2 regions of the Paenibacillus sp. P4_E11 genome follow, and region 1 is predicted to be linked to the other one. Evidence: riboswitches for the same ligand, from Rfam matches in the RefSeq annotation. Region 1 holds a riboswitch; the other holds the start of a gene.

Region 1 (8,595 bases):
GTTCATTGAGCTATGAAACACGGGAAGGAGCGCTCCAAGCGTTCTGTACAGCGATTGCCCGGGATTTGTCGGAGTGGGCGGAGTATGGGCATGCCTTTGAGCTCGGCTACCGCTATATGAAGGAAAGGCTTCCCCGTTTGGTTCAGCAGTTCAATAGGGATTCGGGACTTGCGGAACCGCTCCCCTACTTGGCCGCCTTGGTCAGCTTCTCCTTGTTCGACTTGGCGCTGCATGATGCGTATGGACAGACGAATAGTGTCTCCGTATATGCAACATATAACGCGACATACATGAACGCTGATCTAGCTGCCTATCTACAGCCCGCAGTTGGAGCTGATGTCCATTTCGAGGGCTTTTACCCGGAGCATTATTTCACCGTCCCATCTGGGAAGGAGCTCGTGGCTTGGCACTTGGTAGGGGGGAAGGACCTCTTGTTCCGCCATGAGTTAACGGGAAACGAGCCGAACGATGGGTATGCTTGCACACTAGAGGATTGGATCGAGCAGGATGGACTGACATGCTTAAAGGTCAAGCTGACTGGGAACGATGCGGAGTGGGATTATGACCGTCTTCTCCAAGTAGGACGGATTGCATTACCCCGAGGAGTCGTATGGCTCACGGCTGATTTCAACTGTCAAGTTGAGAACCCGCGATATGTAACGGATATTCTCGATCGACTCATGCTGGAGCAGCCGGATATTTATAAAAGCCTCTTGTATATCGAGCAACCCTTTCCCTATGATCTGCATGCACATCCGCTCGATGTACGCAGTGTCAGCGCGAGGAAGCCATTGTTCCTGGACGAGAGTGCCCATGATTGGGAGCTCGTGAAACTGGGGCGAGAGCTGGGCTGGACGGGAGTCGCCTTGAAGACATGCAAAACCCAGACAGGAGCATTGCTCAGTCTTTGCTGGGCCAAAGCGCATGGCATGACGCTAATGGTGCAGGATTTGACCAATCCGATGCTGGCGCAAATTCCGCATCTGCTGCTGGCTTACTACGCTGGAACGATTATGGGCGTGGAGACGAACGGGATGCAGTTTTATCCCGATGCTTCGCTGCCTGAAGCCGTTGTTCATCCGGGCTTGTATCGGAGGCAGGATGGAACGGTCAAGCTGCATACGATTGGAGGCTTCGGTTTCGGTTATCAGGTGGAGCAGATCGCGAGAGAATTGCCCGAGCCTGCTTACAGCAGCAGCCGCTCCAGCGGCTTGTGAATCAGGTGGTCAGTGAAGGTCGATTTGATTACCGACGGAGGCGAAAGAACGAGTAGGGGGTTGGGAGTCGGGCTAAGTAATAAGAGAACTCAGTTACCTTATTCGCCAGACACTGCCTATCTTTGCCGAAATAGAAGATCTGAGTTCTCCTATTTCGGCAAATCGGGATAGACGGGGCACATATAACAGAAATAAGAGAACACAGTTCTCTTATTTCCAGATGTTTGGGGTGGTAGTAGTAAATAAGAGAACTCAGTTACCTTATTGGCCCACGGTCGAACCGCAGAGGTAGGAGAGAAGGAGGCAGGAAGCGGGAAGCGGGGGCAGGAAGTAGGGCGCAGGACGCAGAGGCTGAGGCAGGAAGCGAGGGGGCAGGAACAAGGCAGGAGAGCTTACCTCGTCCCTGTGAATCAAGCAAGCTGCGCGGTGCCTCGACTCGTCCCTGCGAATCAAGCTAGCTGCGCGGCGCCTCGAGTTGACGGCGGTACGCCGCGTGGTTCGTCGGGCCGATGCCGTGCCCGAGCGGCAGGGCTGCGGCGATGGCCGCGGTGACGAAGCGCTTCGCTTCGTCAACCGCGGCAGCCATCGGCAGCCCTCGGGCTAGCCCGGCGGCAATCGCCGAGGCGGTCGTGCAGCCGGTGCCGTGCGTGTGCCGGGTGCGGATGCGCGGCGTGCGGAACAGCGCCGCTTCCGACCCGTCGAACAGCACGTCCACGGCTTCGTCGCCGTCGAGGTGCCCGCCCTTCAGCAGCACGTAGCGCGGGCCAAGCTTGTGCAGCCGTTGCGCTGCCACAATCATGCCATCGACATCCTCGATGGCATCCAGGCCGAGCAATGCGCAAGCTTCCGGCACGTTCGGTGTCACGACGGCAGCGAGCGGCAACAGCTCATCGCGCAGCGCCTGCACGGCTTCTAGCTGTAACAAGGTTGCCCCGCCCTTAGCGATCATGACCGGATCGACGACCAGACTTTGGCTGACGCCATATTCAGCGATTTTACGGGCGACGAGTCGGATCAACTCCGCGGAGAACAGCATACCTGTCTTGACTGCGTCTGTTCCGATATCGGACAGCACAGAATCAAGCTGCTGCTCGACGATTGCCGCCGGAAGCGCGAACACATGCTGAACGCCAAGCGTATTCTGTGCCGTAATCGCCGTAATGGCGCTCATACCGAACACGCCCAGCTCCTGGAACGTCTTGAGGTCGGCTTGGATACCCGCGCCGCCGCCGGAATCGGATCCGGCTATTGTCAGCGCCCTTGGGATATGAACAGTTGGATCCATATAGCGGCGTGCTCCTTATTTAATAAATTTGCCTGAATCAGATCAGGTCTTTATGTGAAGCGATTCGGAGCGAATGCCCGACCATATTGCATCAGTTTCGTCTCGCTATACGATGTTGGACTTCCGTCAGCCAGATCGCCTATCAGCATCGCTGTAGCTGGACTGAGCAGGATGCCGTTGCGGTAATGCCCGACAGCGAATAGAACAGCCTTCGATCGCGGAACTGACCCGATCAGCGGCCACCCATCCTGGGTAGCTGGCCGCAACCCGGCCCACTGGTGGAATGGAGTGTGGTCGTTAAGCGATGGAAGGAGCTTGCCGTTCCAGCTCTGCAATCGGGCAAGACCCTTGGCTGTGACCGACGTGTCGAAGCCGGCCACATCCTCGGACGCACCGCACACGAGGGTTCCATTCGTTTTACTGACCACATATCCTTGGCTGCAGAAGACCATATGGTGCACATCACCGACTAGCGACGAGTCGTAAGCACAGATTTGTCCCCTTATCGGGTACACCGGGACATTCACCCCCCAGGCTTCCTCCCACTGCTGGGACCAAGCTCCAGTACAGAGTACCATTCGATCACCTGACACATATTCGCCAGAAGCAAGTCCAACCCGTACGCTGGCTCCAAACTCCGCCTCCTCCATCGTGAGTGCACCTGCATGGTCGCGAATGCTCACCCCAATATTTCGGCATGCCTGCTCCAAGGCTTTGACAAAATGCGGCGCATATACATGCGACTCATTCGGATAGTGCAACGCTCCAATCGCGTTGCGGGATAACCCATGCTCGAGACGGAACAATTCCTCGCCAGTCACAAGTTCAGCATCTGCTCCATAGGGCTGCTGCCATAACCGGCGGGATTCCATAGCAAGACGATCTGCTTCGTGGAAGTATGCATACAAGCTGCCGGAGCGGGAGTATTCGAATTCCATCCCGGACACCTCGCGAATTTCTTGCTGCCAATTCTCATACAACCGTAAGCTATCCAGACACAGCTCGAAGAAAGCGTCCGGCTGCTCGCTGTTCTCCGAGAACGGAGCCAGCATCCCCGCAGCGGCGCCGGAAGCTTGTCCACCGCAGCTGTCCTGCTCGACGACGGTTACTTCATATCCTCGCTTGCGCAGCTCATAGGCGCACGAGAGTCCAATCACGCCGCCGCCAATAACTAGCCAATGTTCAGCCATCTTACTTCAACACCCATTCTTCGCCGCCGCTGCTAGCGGAAGCATACCGCTTCTTCGGTATGCGTCCAGCCATATAAGACAGCCGTCCGGCGTTAATGGCAAGCTTCATGGCTTCCGCCATGCGAACCGGATCCTTGGCCTTCGCGACTGGCGTATTCATGAGCACGCCGCCTGCACCAAGCTCCATCGCCTGGGCTACGTCCATGGCTGAACCGAGTCCGGCGTCGACGATGATCGGGACGCGGGCTTCTTCCACGATTAATCCGAGATTGTACGGATTCAGAATGCCAAGCCCTGTGCCGATCGGCGAGCCGCCGGGCATGACAGCTGCCGCACCCGCTTCTTCTAGCCGCTTGCACAGCACCGGATCGTCTGACGTGTAGGGCAGGACAACAAACCCTTCGCGCGCTAGGATCTCGGTAGCTCTCAGCGTTTCGATCGGGTCGGGAAGCAGCGTCTTCTCGGACGCGCTGATCTCGACCTTGATCCAATCGCTCAAGCCGGATGCCCGAGCTAATCGAGCTAGCCGGACAGCCTCCTCAGCGGTCTTCGCACCAGACGTGTTCGGCAGGAACGTATAGGTCCGTTCTTCCAGATGCTGGAGGATGGAATCGTCCTCCGGCGAATCCAGATTAATACGGCGAATGGCGAACGTGAGCACCTCTGCTCCGGACGCTGCAATGGCTTGCTTCTGTATATAAGGATTCGGGTAGCGTCCGGTTCCCAGGAAGAATCGGGAGCTGAGCGCTTTCCCTGCTATTATTAACTGATCTTGAATGGTCATCGTGAACTCAGCCTCCTCCGACAAAATGTACAAGCTCAATCTTCATGCTTTCGCTTAACTCGGTTGTAGGCCACTGTTCCCGTGGCACGATGACGCCGTCAATCTCTACGACGACGAGCTTGCGTTCCATCCCGTACTCCTGGAGCAGCCCCTCGACGGTACGGACGGATGTCGTTCTTCTTGCCCCGTTCACCCAAAGTTCCATGTCAGTTCCTCCTGTACGCGGCACTGTTGATTCGATCGAGAAATGCGGCACATGTCCCTTGCACGTCAGAGCTGCCGACAATCTCACTGATAGCACAAATACGCGTCGCCCCAGCCTCCAACACTTGATCTATATTGTGAAGCTTGATGCCGCCTATTGCCACGAAGGGGATTCGAATCTCACTCGCAACTTGCCGTACGTAATCGGTCGATACCGGGGCGACTACGTCAACTTTGCTCTTCGTCGCGAACACTGGTCCGACTCCGATATAATCGGCGCCTTCCCGCTCGGCTTCCCTTGCTTCTTCGATCGCATGCGTCGAGATGCCGATCCATTTGTCCGGCCCGACAATGCGGCGAGCTTCAGCGATTGGCAGATCATCTTGACCCAGATGAATGCCGTCGGCATCAACAGCAAGTGCGATATCAATATGGTCGTTCACGATAAATGTGACCCCATACCGCCGAGTCAACTCTCGTAAGCCGAGTGCTTTCTCTAGCACGACCCGCTTGGAATTCGATTTGTCCCGCAATTGGATAATGTCCGTTCCACCGACAATCGCTTGTTCCATCACTTCCAGCATCTCGCGTCCAGGGTGAAACATTTCCCCGGTGATGACGTATAGTTTGAATTCTTTCATCTCATCTGCTCCTCTCACATACCGATATAGCGGGCGTACAACGTTTTGGCTCGGACCGGATCATCCGTTCCTTGCACGAGCGCTCGGCCATCTCGGAACAATACGATCCGCTCGCCTTCGCTCAGAAATGCTTTTAACAAGAAAGGATTACGTTCCACGACTGCAGTACCGGACAGCTTACGCTCCCATTCGTCCAGATCGAACGAGGAAGCCAATCGGAACTGTACCGTCTCACGTCCGCATAACGATGCGACCTCCTCCGCTTCATTCAGCTGGAGGGCAGGGTATTGATGCGTGCCGCAAGTCGGGCAATCCGGAAGCGGGGTGCCGAATTTCATTTCATAATGGTAGTTGTTCCATACGTCGAATGTAAGCAAGCTGTTCCTCCGTGCACTTTCAGCGCCGACAAGCAACTTAAGAGCTTCAACCGACTGATAAGAGGCCGCGATATCGACGACAGGAGAGAGCACACCGATCCGATCACAAGTCTCAGCTGTGCCTTCGCCCGGTTGGATTAAGCATCGTAAGCAGGGCGTAGTCCCTGGGACGAAGATGGCACTCATGCCCCTAGATCCGACAGCACCGCCGTATACGAACGGGATTCGATGCTTGAAGCAGACATCATTCATAATGAAGCGGGTGTGGAAATTGTCGGTGCCGTCCAACACGAGGTCCATTCCCGCAACAAGCTGCTCTGCATTCGCTGCTGTCACGTCGGATACGATCGGTTCTAGACGAACGGAGGAGTTGATCAGAGCGAGCTTACGTTCCGCTGCTATAGCCTTGGGCAGTGATTGCCGCACATCTTCCTCGTCATACAGCATTTGCCGCTGCAAGTTACTCGCTTCCACATAATCACGATCCACGAACCGTACGTGGCCGACACCAGCACGCGCCATATGGTTGGCAAGCACGGTTCCTAGCGCTCCCATTCCTACGATAAGGACGGAGGCGGCAGCGAGCTTGTTCTGACCGTCCACCCCGATGGGGGCGAACAGCATTTGCCGGGAATAACGTTCGAATGAAGCGTTCGAGCTCATGAGTATTCCTCCAGGAAAGGTAATAAAAAAATCCGCCCTCAGTAGGGGCGGATACATGTCAATTATCATGCAGGCGCGGTTGCGCCTTGCTCCACTTCCCTACGCTGGCATCAACCAGATCAGGTTCAAAGGGTTCGAAGCATACGTGTCTTCATCTCAGCCCGCGATTATTCAGGCTCCCCCAGTGACAATGCTGACGGCTCTTCAATGCTCCGCCAAGCGATGGTCGTTTCAATTACTTCCACCTTACAACGCCGGTCCGAGTTTGTCAATGTTCGGTGAATAGAGGAAGGAGCAGTTAATTGTTGGCTTACAAGAGAAGGAAAATGGCATGGTTTATGATCAAATAATGAAGTAAAATAATAGCCATAGAGCATCTTTTTTCAGTTCAGATTAGGGGGCAGTCGTATGCGCAAACTAGTAACCTTATTCGCAGAGCAAAAGGAAACGCAACCCTATGGGTCGATCAACCAACCTAACGGCCTCATCAGTACGGTCCATAATCGTGCTGCTTGTTGGCTGGAGCCCATTGGGGCTGATGGGGAGACGCATTCTGCCTTCCAGTTCCGTCTCCCATTCGGGGTCGTGATCGGAGACAGCATTAGTGCGGGTTCTCCCCAAACTAGAAGCAGAATGCAAGTAGATGGTGCACCTGGGTTCAGTCCCGAGCATAACAATGTACCGGGTCAGTTGTCTTATGAACTGGGAACGATTACGGGGCTGCATTGGTACAATCACGGGATTGGCGGTCAGCGGACCGATGAGATCTGGGCGAGATGGCGTCGTGATGTGTTAGGGGAAACCATCGAGCTGGGAGACAGCCGTGGTGCGAAAACACTGGAAGGCAAGCCCTACGCCTTATTTATCGTTGCGGGAATTAACGATGTGTTCCAGAATCGCGATGACGCCTTCATCCAACGTTATTGGATTCATATGGCGAAGAGTGCGAAGGAGCATGGCATTCTCAGCATATTTTCCAATATGGGTGAACATAATGCCGCTACTCCAGCTTGGCGTGATCAGATTCGCAGGTTGAACACATGGATGAGTGAGCATCTACCAGCATATGGTGCTACTGTAGTAGACTTCTATGAATGGTCTAAGGATCACGAGCGTGGAATCGGTGTTAACCCTGGTTTATTCGTCGATGACGTTCATCCATCCAGAAGCGGATTCCAGTCACTCGCACACCACTTTGCCGCACAATGGACCAGTATTCCAATCTACCTTCAGGGCATTCAACTCGAAAGCGTGATAGATACGGATGCTCCGCTTGATTCATATAGTAGGCCTCGCAACATCGAAGTAGAACTAGCATCGAACTATGTTCGTTTGGAAAATATTGAGCGTGAATCTATGGAATCTATGAACCGAGCCGTTCAATTCGTACCGATTAACTCGGATGGAACAGGTAATTTGATACAAATCCACATAAAGTCTACGCACCAAAAGTGTGATTACAGCGGCTTTTCGAAGGTTCGGGCAGTGCTAGGCTCGTGGCAGAGAACCTAACATGAAAAAAAGGTGGTTGCTTAGACGAACTTTTATGCTATATAATAGATACATACAGGATAGTAACAGGATATATCTAGGTGTAATTTTATACAGGTAATATACAGATAAACGAATTGCGATTGAAAGCCATTGAAACACTGAGTAAGCTGACCGTAGTTAATTCCATCGGGAGGTGAAGTAAACCACACTGTATTTTTGGATGTAATGAAAGCGTTTGCTGAAATCGAATTTTAAAGCAAGTATCCTAGGGAGGTCGTCGCATTGAAGAGAATGAATCAAGCTATCTTATTGACTATGGCGTCTGCACTTGTATTAAGCGCTTGCAGCAGCAAGACCAATACTGCCACACCTACGCCAGCCAAGTCTAATGAGCCTACTAAATCTGCTGCACCTACTAAGGAAAAGCTCAGCCTTACCTGGATGGTAGGCGTTCCTACCAATACTTCCAGTCTTCCTAGCGGTGATAAAGATTTCATTAAGAAAGCAATTGAAGAGAAGTTCAATGTCGAGATCAAGCTGGATTTCATGTCCATTGGACCGGATTTCACCAATAAGCTGAATACGATGATTGCGTCAGGCAGCGCACCGGATATGTTCCAAGCGGAAGGTACTGCAACGACCAAGTATGTGACAGACGGCGTACTGGCGGATCTGACCAATTACGTAACACCGGCTAAAATGCCGAATTATTTCAAATGGGTAAGCGATGTAGAAATGAA
Region 2 (12,414 bases), on a different contig from region 1:
TATGGAATGAGAACTTGTCACTAATTGTAAAAAAGGACGAATAAGGAGCTGTTAGTATGCCATTGGTCGATATGCCCTTAGCACAACTACGGGAGTACAAGCCTAGCTTGACGAAAGAAAAGGACTTCGATGCGTTCTGGGAACAGGAATTGGCGAAGTCGAGCGCGATCCCATTAAATGCCCAGCTCACTCGGATCGATTATCCGGTCGCATCGGTTGACGGATACGATATTGTGTATGATGGTGCAGACGGAACGAAGGTGCATGGCTGGTATGTCGTGCCTAAGGAAGCGCTTGCAAAACGGCCGATGCCGGTTATCGTACGTTACCACGGCTATAGCGGGAGTCGCAGCCGAGTCTATGAATTGCTGCAATGGTCAGCTATGGGTTATGCTTCGCTGACTGTGGATACTCGCGGTCAATCCGGTCTCACGCCGGACCGTGCTTCCTACAGTGCCGGAAGTGTAGGCGGGCATATGACGAAAGGGATTCTGGACCCGAATGAATATTACTTCAAGCAAGCTTACTTGGATTGCGTACGTGCGATTGATTTCGTATGTTCGCGTGAAGAGATCGACGCTTCCCGGATTGCGGTATGCGGGAACAGCCAGGGCGGCGGATTGACGTTAGCCGTAGCGGGGCTTGATTCTCGTCCGAAGGTAGCTATGCCGGTGTTCCCTTACTTGTGTAATTTTCAAAGATCGGTCGCCCACCACGGAGCCGGGCCTTACAGAGAAATTATCGACTGGTTCCGCCGTTACGACCCCGAGCATGAGAAGGAAGAGCAAGTGTACCGCACACTCAGCTATTTCGATGGGATGAACCTCGCTACTCGGATTAAGGCGAAGACACTGATGGCGATTACGCTGCAGGACTTGATTTGTCCGCCTTCTACTTGTTTTGCCGCCTATAACCATCTGTTAACTGATGTGAAAGAAACTAAGATTTATCACGATTATGGACATGAAGGACTCCCGTTCCATGAGGAAGCTATGATGAGCTTCGTGGCTAAGCACTTATAAGATTTTATTACTAGTACAACGCAATTGACAAAAAGAAAATGCATGTTAAGATAAATGTGTCACTGGGGGAGCCTAATAAGGCTGAGACTGGATGCTCGCATCCTAGACCCTTTGAACCTGATCTGGTTTGTACCAGCGTAGGGAAGTGGAACGCACTCATTCGAACAGCTGTCGAATAGTCATCCACCTTCTAGCGAAGGTGGATTTTTTTGTTCCCTCTCCATGACCACGTATGAACCCATTACAAAGGAGCGGTATTCTTATGTCCAAGAAGTTGAAGTTGACGGATATTCTCGTCACAATCGTGATCGCCGTCGTGTTCGGCATCGTGTACAAATTATGGTCCCCGCTGTATTATGCGGTAAAGCCCTTGGGCTTCCAACTCGATCAACTGATCTACCCCATGTGGTTCATGGCGGCAACGGTCGCTTTCCTCATTATCCGCAAACCAGGTGTAGCGCTGCTAGCAGAACTTGCGGCTGCATCTGGCGAATTCGTGACCGGTTCGGAATGGGGCGTTTCCGTGTTCATGGCGGGTGTATTGCAAGGGTTGTTCGCAGAGCTCATCTTCGCCGCTTTTCGTTATCGGAAGTATTCCGTCAGCGTCGCTTCTCTGGCTGGAGTCGCGGCGGCCGTCGGTTCCTTGTTAATGGATTTGTACTATAACTATATCGACGATCTGTCGGTGTGGAATGTAACCTTACTTCTTGTGTGCCGAATGGCCGGTTCCATCGTGATCTGTGGAGTATTCGCCTACTACTTAGTGAAAGCACTGGAAGCGACAGGTGTAACGAATCTGGTTCGTCCCCCTAGTCGAGCGGATTACGATCTGCTTAATCGACCATGAGTGAAGTAGCGGCAGTCGAGAAACTTAGGCTTGCTTTTCCCGGTGGAGAGTCGCTCTTGTTCCATGATCTATCTCTGTCGGTGCAGGTTGGTGAGAAGGTGCTGCTCCTCGGCCCGAGCGGATGCGGAAAGTCTACGCTGCTGCAAGTGTTGACCGGGATTATTCCGAATTCAGTAGAGATGCCTGTCAAGAGTGAGCGTCAGCTGATCCCGGTTTCGTGGGGCTTCGTATTCCAGGATCCGGATACCCAGTTCTGTATGCCATATGTCGATGAGGAACTAGCATTCGTATTGGAAAACTTGCAAGTGCCGCGTGACCAAATGAAAGGGAGAATCGAGGCGCTGCTTGCGCAAGTGGGCTTGCGCCTCGATTCTATTCATACCCCGATCCAGATGTTGTCGCAAGGGATGAAGCAGCGGCTCGCGATAGCATGTGTGCTGGCTCTTGACCCGGATGTCTGGTTCGTGGACGAACCTACAGCTCTGCTGGACGAAGCAGGGACGAAGCAAGTATGGGATACACTTAAGGCGGCGACAGCGGGCAAGACGCTGATAATCGTCGAGCATAAGATCGAGGAAGTAGCCGATTATGTGGATCGAGTCGTTGTGTTCAACGCGAATGCGACGATCATCGCTGACGGGGCTCGAGATACCATCTTCGCGCAGATGAGGCGAGAGCTATCGACGGATGGGATATGGCTGCCAGGTATATGGGATGATTATTTGGGTAGCGAACGGTATCGGCAGCTCATGCAGAGTAGACAAGATCAGATTCCTACACTTGAGCCGTTATTATCCGTTCATCAATGGTCAGCTTACCGTGGGAAGAATAGGAAGCTATTCGTGGAAGAAGCGCACGTACACTCAGGGGAGTGGATCTCGATTGTGGGCGAGAACGGGGCGGGCAAGAGCACACTGTTGCTCGCTATGCTCCAGCTCGTTCATACGACAGGTACGTATAGCTTGCTCGGACAGGCCGTTACCCACAAGTCCGGCATTGCGGCTCGTGAGCTGGCACTCGTGTTCCAGAATCCGGAGTACCAGTTCGTCACCAATTCCGTCGAGGCGGAGATTGCCTATACGTTGCAGACGGCTCATGTCCCGAAGCCGATCATCGAACAGCAAGTAGAGCTGACGCTGGAGGAGTTCGAGCTTACGCATCGCCGTCACCATCATCCGTACCAGCTCTCGCTCGGCCAGAAGCGACGTCTTAGTGTCGCGGCTACCGCAGTGAAGCAGCACCGGGTATTGCTGCTGGATGAACCTACATTCGGTCAGGATGCGCGCAATACATTCGCCATCCTGGAGAAGCTGGAACGCCACCGTCAGGGCGGTACTACAATTATGATGGTCACGCATGATCCGCATATCGTCACACACTTTTCTACAAGAGTCTGGACGATTCGCGCAGGACAACTGGATCGGGATGTGCTGGTGGACGAATATGCCAGCACGTTAACCGAGCAAGAAGGAGGCCTGCAGCTATGGACATAAAGTGGACGAATCGTGAAACCTGGCTGCACCGGGTCAATCCCTCCTTGAAGCTGCTTGCGGCGGTGGCGATCTTCATTGCGGTGCTCGTTCAGCACAACATTAATGTGTTGTTGTACGGAGCAGCCATTCCGCTGCTGCTATATGTCACCTCGACCGGTCAATCTGGGAAGCGCTTGGGGTTGTTCAGTCTTCCGACTATAATACTGGTCATATCTTCGATGTCCTCCATGATGTTCTATGGCTTAGGGGATAAGACATGGTTTGAATGGGGACTGATCCGTATCTCGGAAGAGAGTTTCTATCGGGGGCTACATATTGGGCTCAAGTCCCTGCACTTTGCCTTGATCGGCATGCTATTCGGCTTAACGACGAGACCGGTCGCGTTGTTCTACTCGCTGATGCAGCAACTGAGGCTGCCTGCTCGTTACGCATACAGCTTCATGGCGGCCCTTCGCTTGCTGCCCATGATGTTCGAGGAATTCCAGACGCTGCGCCACGCGTTGATCGTTCGGGGGGTGCCGCCGCGCAGCAGTTGGAAGGCGCCGTTCGCAACCCTGAAGGCGTACGCGGTGCCGATGCTAGCCCAAGCGATCCGCCGTGCCCAACGTATTGCCGTGGCGATGGAAGCGAAGCGATTCACTTCGGCTCGAGCCCGGACCTATTACTATAAGATTGGATTCTCACAGGCTGATATTTGGTTCGTTGTGTACTGGCTCGTCCTTGGTGCAATTGCGATTCAACTAGGTTGGCATAGTCCACTCTTGTCGATAACGGACGTTCGTTACAACGGTTAGCGGGTTGAATGGGTTAATTGGTTGAATAGGTAGCGAATATACACATAGATTGGGGAGAGAACATAGATGAAATTCACCGAACAACTTCGCCTAGAGGCGAATGCAAGCTGGGAAGCCAGCTTCGCTCATCCGTTCGTGCAAGGCATAGCCGACGGCTCGTTGTCGCTCGATTGCTTTCGCTATTACGTTCTGAATGACTCGTACTACTTGTCGGTCTTCGCTCAAGTGCAAGGCTTAGGCGCGGCCAAGGCGCATGACCTGCACACATCAGGCCGGATGGCGCTGCACATCCAGGGCACATACAACACGGAGCTGGCGATGCACGAGAAATTCGCCCGCCTGCTGAACATTACGTCGGAGGAGAAGGCGGCTTTCCAGCCCTCGCCGACGGCCTACGCTTACACTTCGCATTTGCTGCGAGCTGCTTATACGGGTCATCTAGGCGATATTGTCGCCGTCATGCTGCCCTGCTACTGGCTGTATCTGGAGATTGGCGACAAGCTGAAGGGAGCGACGCCTGATGAACCGATCTATCGGGAATGGATTGGCACTTATGGGTCGGAGCGATTCCGGGAGACCGTGCAGGAGCAGATCGATCGTCTGGATGCGATAGCTGCCCAAGTCACGGAATACGATCGGGAGCGGATGAAGCGTCATTTTCTCATCAGCAGCCAGTATGAGTACAGCTTCTGGGAAATGGCCTATCGGTTGGAGAAATGGCCGATCTAGTCGCAGGAGCATACCCGTATTAGCGAGAGGAAAAGTGTCCATGCTTGTAACGAGGTGATAGGCATGACATTCCTGATCGTGGCGGGCACCATCGTGTTCCCGTTCATTCTGCTAGGCTTGCAATGGTTCTCCTTCAAAATCAAGATCGCGATGGAAGTGTTAGCGGTACTATGTGCTTTTGTTGTGGCAGGGAAGATTGCACTTGTCGTGGAACAATCAATTGCTAACGGTACTATTTTTACGACCGATGTCCATAAGATATTGCACAACGGCCTGTTTCTATGGGCAAGTTCGTATTTGGGGTTATACGGGTTGTATCGGCTGCTCCTGCATGTAATAAGGGAGTACCGGATGTCTTAGCGGTTACGTCTGCATTCGAAGAAACCTAGTCATCGTTGGCTAGGTTTCTTTGTCCTGCTTGAAAACAATTGACGAGACAGAAATGATGACTTATGATAAATTTGTATTATATAATAATACAAATTATGAGGAGTGATCTTATTTATGGATCGTTACCAGTTATCCCAAGAGCAAAAGCAATCCTACAAAGACAGAGGCTACTTGATCGGACTGCCGCCGGCATTCAGTGAAGACGAGATGGTGAAGCTGAATGCAGAGCTGCAGGAGCTGATGGCTCATCTTCAAGGAGACGAGAAAATGATGGTCATCCGCGAGTGGCATATGTCCAGCCGTTGGTTATACGATGTTTGCACGCATCCGCGGATTCTGGATTATGTGGAAGGCATACTCGGACCTAACTTCTATATGTGGGGCTCACAATTTTTTGCCAAAGCACCGAACACGAAGGACACCGTAGCTTGGCATCAGGATGCCTATTATTGGCCGCTGCACCCTCATAACTCGGTAACGATCTGGCTGGCTTTTACTGATGTAGGTTTGGACAATGGGGCGATGCAGGTCATTCCGGGCAGCCATAAGGCGGGGCTGATCAAGCATAAGAGTATATCCGGCGATTCCGTGCTAACGCTTGAGCTGGAGCAGGGTACTTTCAATGAAGCGGATGCCCAGTCGCTTGTTATTAAAGCCGGGCAAGTGTCGCTACACGATGATGCGATTGTGCACGGCTCTCCGGCCAATACCTCGGATCGTTGGAGAATTGGGTTAACGGTCCGCTATTCCGGTACGAATGTACGCTGTGACCTGTCAAAAGCTCCCCAGTTCAAAGCTTATCTGGTTCGCGGAGTAGACGAGTTCCAGCATAACCCGCAAGGGGTCATACCGACCGAACGTTTCGCCAGATTGTCGCCCGAGGATCATATCAGCAGCACAGACGAGGTATAGAACCAAGACGCAGATTAGACCTGAACCGTTAGGAGGCTGTTGCGCTGAGTTTCGATTTGTGTTCCAATAGGAAGCATGTAGAGTGAAAGGCTGGTTGTAGCCAGATGGCGTTGTATCTCACACTGAAAGACCAACTGTTGAAAAATATTATAGCCGGTACGTATACGAACGGATTCGTGCTTCCGACCGAGCATGAGCTGTGTGAGACTTACGAGCTTAGCCGCGTGACCGTGCGCAAGGCATTGGACGAACTGAAGAAGGAAGGCCTCATTGCGAGTGTGCAAGGCCAGGGAACTGTAGTTGCCCGACGCAAGGGAGGATTCCAGAGCTCGCTCGATCTGATCGCCCTGGTTGCCGCTGTTCACAATCCTTTTTTTTCCTCCTTTATGGAGCATTTCGAACGAGCGGCAGAGGAGAACGGTTCCCTCGTTTTATTCAAGCAGGATTTTCAAGGTCGTGCGCTTCAATCCGAAGAGCTGTTCTTTCGGCTAGTTAAGAAAAACATCCGCAATATCGTGTTTTGGCCGCAGACGGAACAGATAGACTTTGCTCTGCTGAAGCGGTTGAGGTCAGTTGGCGTGAATATGGTGTTCTTCGATCAGATGTACGAGACCGATGTCGCGGATATCGTCTGCGTAGATAATCATCATGCGGTGGTGTCGCTGTATGAGGAGATGCGAACGCGCGATCAAGCGAATATCATCTTCATCGGGTATCATGGGATGGCTCTTCCGAGTGAGCTGATGAGGGAACGGGCTTTCCAGGAAGTGAGCGGAGGCGAAGGACGCATCTACACGATCCCGTGGGGAGGAGAGGTTGAGCGGGAGACGTTCCTTCTGTTGGAGCGGCTCCGGCAAGAGCAAGTGTTGCCCGCGGGGATACTGTGTTGCAATGGTCCGATCGGATTGGCTGCTGCCAAGTATCTGCACAACCAGGGACTCGAAGGTAATGCATTGTCCGCAATCGATTATCTTCCGGAGATGGTGAACTACTCGATCACGGTGTATGAGCAGCCGATGAAGCTGTTGGCCGAGAAAGCCTATCAGCGGCTGGCTGCGCAGAACAATCAAGGCGAGTTGTGGCAGGCTAGCAGCTATGAGCTTCCGGGCAACGTTATCCGGTTAGGAAGCTAAATGGACGGATTCGGTTACGAATCCGTCCATTTATCATTAGAGTTTAAGTTCCTAGAGCCCTGCATAAGGGTGTCCCCAAGCGCCTAACGAAACGCCTGTACCAGAGGATCTTCTGTGGAACAGGAGAGGATGACTTGGCTTATGGGAACGAGATTCCCCTATGTTATGCTAATTTGTGCGAAAAGAGGGACGGAAGAGAACGTCATTCCGCTATTTCGGCTTTTCACCTACATTTCGACTGGAAACCAAGCTCATAGCGGAATGACGTTCCTCCTCAGAGTTGAAATCGAATGAAATTGGGAGGATAGCGGAATGATGTTCCCTCTTGAATAATTCGACTCCAAATCGACGGTTCCGATAAACTTGAAGTACGATCCGCCAAACCGAGCGCCGAGCGCATTGAAGGACGTTATTTCACTTCTGTGCCAACTGAGAGATTTGCTCCAGCATCGATACGTAGTAGCTGCCATGAGCGACGAAGTCATCTGGTTGCAGCATGTACTGTACATCTCTACGTATTCCGCTGTCCTCCTGCCATTCTACTCCAGAAGCCAACACCTCGTCCGCATTTCCCTGGAATAGAGCTAGCGCATCCGACAAGCGGATCTGCACCAACCCAGCTACTTCGTCCAGTTGAGGCCGGTAAGCCTCGAAAGGTAGATCGCAGAACAGCAGGTGCACGTGGCACAACTCCCGGTCCACAATATGGGCCGTTTGTTGTTCATATCGCACGACACCGAGGGGGATCAGCTCGTCCATCGTGACATCGATGCCGAGCTCCTCCTGAGGCTCTCGGATACCATCCGCTATCATTTCTCCAGCTAGCAGATGTCCGGCGGATGTGATGTCGAATTTGTTCGGATTCGTATCTTTGTTGGAGTGCCGTTTCTGAAATAGCAACCATTCCTCGCCATGCTCACGCTTCAAGATCCAGCAATGAAACGTCTGGTGCCAGTAACCCTTGGCATGCGCAACACTTCGAGCGGCAACACCAAGATGAACACCACTTTCATCATAAATATCAAGTTGCTCTTCATGCGTATCCATCGTCGTCATGGTAGTATGTATTCTCCTCGGCCCTTAGTGATCGTCAGTTTCTTCTCCCTTTGCAGGGGAATGCTTCGTAAATAACATACCAGAAGCATTTGCCCATGTGAAGATGAAGTTCCTTCGTATAAGGACCGAAGTATTCCAGCAGCTGATCCTCCAACACATAGGGATTCGAGCTTTGTTGTATCAATTCACCTCCGTTCCAATCTGCATGTACTTGGTCAGCCATGAAGACGGTCGCTCCATAGCTGATCCGTTCATGCAAAGCGTTCAATACACTTCTAATCTGAAGCTCTGGAGTTCGAGATAGCCAGAAATTCCCCAACCCTGCATTGTAGTGACCAGGAATCGTTGCCAAATCATAGTCCATCGCTGAATAGGCGATATCGACTGATGTAATCCGGTTCACAACAGGTAAGGCCCACTCCGTCCAATGTCCTGATGCGTATGCAAGTTCGAGCACATCCTTCTGATGAAGTGCCTCCCTCATCGCTTCTTCCAAGTTCAATAACTCTTGACGCCTCTCGCTATCGTCCTGGGCCGAGTTACGCAACCATGCGAATGCAAAGGCCTGATTACCGAAGATTGACCGCATGCATCGTCCTCCTAACTGGGATAGTAAAGACGTACCTTGCTACATTCTCTTAGTAGGATCTTGGTGTCTGTTACGTTCAACTGGCTGCTGTCTCTTGTGCTTGCGCTGGCGTCTCATACGAATTTCCAATACGATGCACAATGCAAATGTCAGAAGGCCAGCGAGTAGGACCCATCTGAACATGGGGTCGTTCACAGACATAAATAACATGAGCGCTCTCCTTTTTTGATGGAAACCATCAGGAATTTCCATATAATACTAGCATATATTTCAAATTATAACCTAACAATAGAATAATCTTCAACATTATTTTGAAGATATTTCAAATGTTTTATACTGGGGGTCAGAGGTGAGACTGGCATGACATTCGGCGCCCGATTGAAGAAAGCCCGTAACAGCAAACGAATGACGCAGCACGAAGTTGCAAAGATCCTCGGATTGAATTTTACGACGATTTCGAAGTATGAAAATGATAAATCGCAACCCGATAACGATACCCTGCAAAAAATTTCCCAACTCTACGATGTTTCGCTGGACTGGCTGCTCCTGGGCGAGCTGAAGCCGGTATCGGATGAACCGTACGGGAAAGCGAAAGTGTATATTGACGGTCAGATGGAGGAGCTCACACCAGATGAGGCGAACCATCTGAAGGACAGTCTGGAGATGTTCAGGCTGCTGAAGGAGAAGCGCGCCAAATATGATAGCGGGAATGGAAAGGCGAAGCGGTGAGAACTGCTTCGTTTTTGTTTTGCGCATTAGATGGCATAGAATCTCTCTATGGCTAGGATCGGGAATTTCAATTTCTACTATCACAACGCAGTCGTTATGATAGTAGAAAAGGAAAAGTCCCCTAGAGGAGGTGGTCGTATGGCCGGGAATTCATTCGGCGAGATGTTCAGAGTGACCACATTCGGTGAGTCGCATGGTGAGGCGGTCGGTGTCATTATCGATGGGGTGACGCCTGGTGTTGAACTCGATCCTGCCTATATCCAAGTGCAGATGGATCGAAGAAAGCCGGGGCAATCCTCGGTTACTTCACCTAGAAAAGAATATGATCTTGTAAGCATTCTCTCCGGTATGTATGAAGGGAAGACAACGGGAACGCCGTTGTTCGTTATCTTATACAATAAGGACATGAGACCGGAGGCGTACAATGACATCCAATTCGCTTTTCGCCCGGGACATGCCGACTTTACTTATGTGAAGAAATACGGCATTCGGGATCATCGTGGCAGCGGTCGAGCTTCAGGTAGAGAAACGGCAGGTAGAGTAGCCGCTGGAGCAGTGGCCCGTAAGCTGCTTGAACGTCGAGGGATCAGTGTCGTCGCTTATACGCAAGAGATTGGCGGCATTGCATGTACTGCTTTTGACGAGGATGAGATTGAACGTAACGCGGTCCGAGCATGCGATCCGGCAGCGGCGAACGAGATGATAGCGATGATTGAAACGCTCGCGAGCAAGGGGGATAGCTGCGGAGGTATCGTCGAATGCCGGATAAGAGGCGCGATTGCTGGCTTGGGCGAACCTGTCTTCGATAAGCTCGATGCGGACTTGGCGAAGGCGATGCTCTCGATTGGAGCGATCAAGGGGATTGAGTTCGGGGAAGGTTTCGCGGCTGCCCGCATGCTCGGGAGTGAACATAACGATGCCATGGATGCCTCTGGATTCATAAGCAATCACTCCGGTGGGATTATCGGTGGAATCAGCACAGGTCAAGACATTGTGTTCCGCGTGGCGGTTAAACCGACCTCCTCCATAACCGTTCCGCAATCAACCATAGGGGTGAACGGGGAAGAGCGAGTCATTGTTACTGAAGGCAGGCATGACCCATGTATATGCCCCAGAATTGTTCCGGTTGTGGAAGCTATGGCCTGCCTTGTAATTGAGGATCACTATAAACGCCAGGCAGCTATGCTGGATGGCTAATTAAACAAACAACGAGCTCAGCGCTCTCTTATGTCTAAGAGAGCGCTGAGCTCGTTGTCGTCTTACGGGGCTATCGGAATGGTCATCTCCAATTCCTTGATATAATTCGGAACAGGCAGCTCTCTCGTTACGACAGTGAGCTTCTGATCCGGGCGGAAGGCTGGAAATTCACGTATGAATTTGTAGTGGATCGGATCTACCGTCTCGGTAGGCTTATCCAACCGCATATGCTTCTTTCCGGATTCGTCCTCCATCCATAGCTGCGTACTCTGCATGAAAGGTTGGACTCCTTCGGTCTGGTAATGGATCAACGTCTTGTCTTTGCGATACTCCACCTGCGTGATCTTCAGCGATCCGCTAGGTCCTTGAGATAGTAAGAGAGGGTGGCTTTCATCGGGTGCTTGTTCCAAGGCAACTCTAGTTTCTTTCAGAGGTTCGGTCGTAAGCGTGTTTAGGATAGGTCGAACCGTGACCGTCTTGGGAACGTCTTGGACCGGACCGAACATTTGCTTGAAGTCCATGATTTCATCGTCGCCTTCGGTTCGTCCACCGCCACTTCCTCCTCGGCGTTCGAACACGGCACCTTTGTCGTCCACAAGCTCGTAGTCGATGAATCGCTGGACTTGCTTCGGCTGCTTAATCTGTAGATTCAGCTCGGTTGCACTCGGAGTGAACGTTATTTTGTTCACCGTCAGGGTAAGGTCGCCCGCTGTTCGGGTCGTCATGGGAATGACGACTTTGTTGCTGGACGCCATCTTACGAACTGGGAAGCTGAACTGCCAGCGACCATCCGTCGTTCCGATGCGTTGGACGGTTACCGTGAGCCGGAATTTGTCAGGCAGCTCCTTCTCCGGCGTTATATTCAGCACGCCCGCATACGTGTGATCGTCAATCCGGCTGCCCGAGCCGCTGCCTGGAAAATGCATAGGCGTCCCATTGATGGCATATTCCACGTCATCCAGCTCTTGAATGCCGCCAGGCGATTCCTGCACATATCCGACCGTTAGCCGGGACCCATCATACATCGTTTCCAAGATTCGCAGAGTGATTCCCTGATCCGTAACCGACTGGTTAATGTTCGATACGAGGCCACGCTCATCTGCCGTCTTCAGCCCCAAATCGCCTACGATGCGGAACACCGATTCCAACCCGGGCACCTGTCGCAAAGCCATGGCAAAATTAGGAGAGACGAAGGCCGATCCGACGATGCAGCCTGCCACCATAGCCGCGGCTGTGGATGCCCATAGGACCGTTCGAACCGGTTTCTTGCTGTGCTGCCGTGCAGGCAGATGCTCCAACGTTTGATCGATCCGGCTCAGGACTAACTCCGGCATCTCGGCTGGACTGTTCCTCAGCAGCTTCGTTAGTTCTATATCTATGTTAACAGGATTCATAGCTGATCTTCCTTTCGTCAGGTCCTTGGAGGTATTCGGCTAGTAGCAAGCGAGCCCGGTGAAGTCTTGACTTGATTGTTCCCTCCGGCGTTTCTAACACCTCCGCGATTTGCTTGAGCGGCATATCTT

The links. Region 1 has a riboswitch for thiamine pyrophosphate ahead of AC1DWB_RS08305 (ThiF family adenylyltransferase). Riboswitches for the same ligand answer to the same signal wherever they lie in the genome.
Region 2: linked by a shared signal. The riboswitch ahead of AC1DWB_RS09075 (ECF transporter S component) and the one ahead of AC1DWB_RS08305 (ThiF family adenylyltransferase) in region 1 are both predicted to bind thiamine pyrophosphate.

What each region holds. Positions count from the first base shown of each region.
Region 1 is NZ_JBFUIX010000014.1:29,122-37,716, forward strand. Features, by position in the region: gene AC1DWB_RS08275 (enolase C-terminal domain-like protein) at 1-1,217, shown strand, start outside; gene thiD (bifunctional hydroxymethylpyrimidine kinase/phosphomethylpyrimidine kinase) at 1,672-2,502, opposite strand; gene thiO (glycine oxidase ThiO) at 2,553-3,692, opposite strand; gene AC1DWB_RS08290 (thiazole synthase) at 3,694-4,476, opposite strand; gene thiS (sulfur carrier protein ThiS) at 4,484-4,681, opposite strand; gene thiE (thiamine phosphate synthase) at 4,683-5,321, opposite strand; gene AC1DWB_RS08305 (ThiF family adenylyltransferase) at 5,336-6,361, opposite strand; TPP riboswitch at 6,441-6,554, opposite strand; gene AC1DWB_RS08310 (SGNH/GDSL hydrolase family protein) at 6,770-7,873, shown strand; gene AC1DWB_RS08315 (type 2 periplasmic-binding domain-containing protein) at 8,138-8,595, shown strand, end outside.
Region 2 is NZ_JBFUIX010000016.1:27,058-39,471, reverse strand. Features, by position in the region: gene AC1DWB_RS09080 (acetylxylan esterase) at 57-1,022, shown strand; TPP riboswitch at 1,077-1,183, shown strand; gene AC1DWB_RS09075 (ECF transporter S component) at 1,285-1,869, shown strand; gene AC1DWB_RS09070 (ABC transporter ATP-binding protein) at 1,866-3,362, shown strand; gene AC1DWB_RS09065 (energy-coupling factor transporter transmembrane component T family protein) at 3,353-4,156, shown strand; gene tenA (thiaminase II) at 4,223-4,885, shown strand; gene AC1DWB_RS09055 (hypothetical protein) at 4,949-5,245, shown strand; gene AC1DWB_RS09050 (phytanoyl-CoA dioxygenase family protein) at 5,390-6,187, shown strand; gene AC1DWB_RS09045 (GntR family transcriptional regulator) at 6,292-7,320, shown strand; gene AC1DWB_RS09040 (NUDIX hydrolase) at 7,735-8,376, opposite strand; gene AC1DWB_RS09035 (hypothetical protein) at 8,411-8,965, opposite strand; gene AC1DWB_RS09030 (helix-turn-helix domain-containing protein) at 9,326-9,694, shown strand; gene aroC (chorismate synthase) at 9,833-10,891, shown strand; gene AC1DWB_RS09020 (DUF4179 domain-containing protein) at 10,954-12,285, opposite strand; gene AC1DWB_RS09015 (sigma-70 family RNA polymerase sigma factor) at 12,272-12,414, opposite strand, start outside.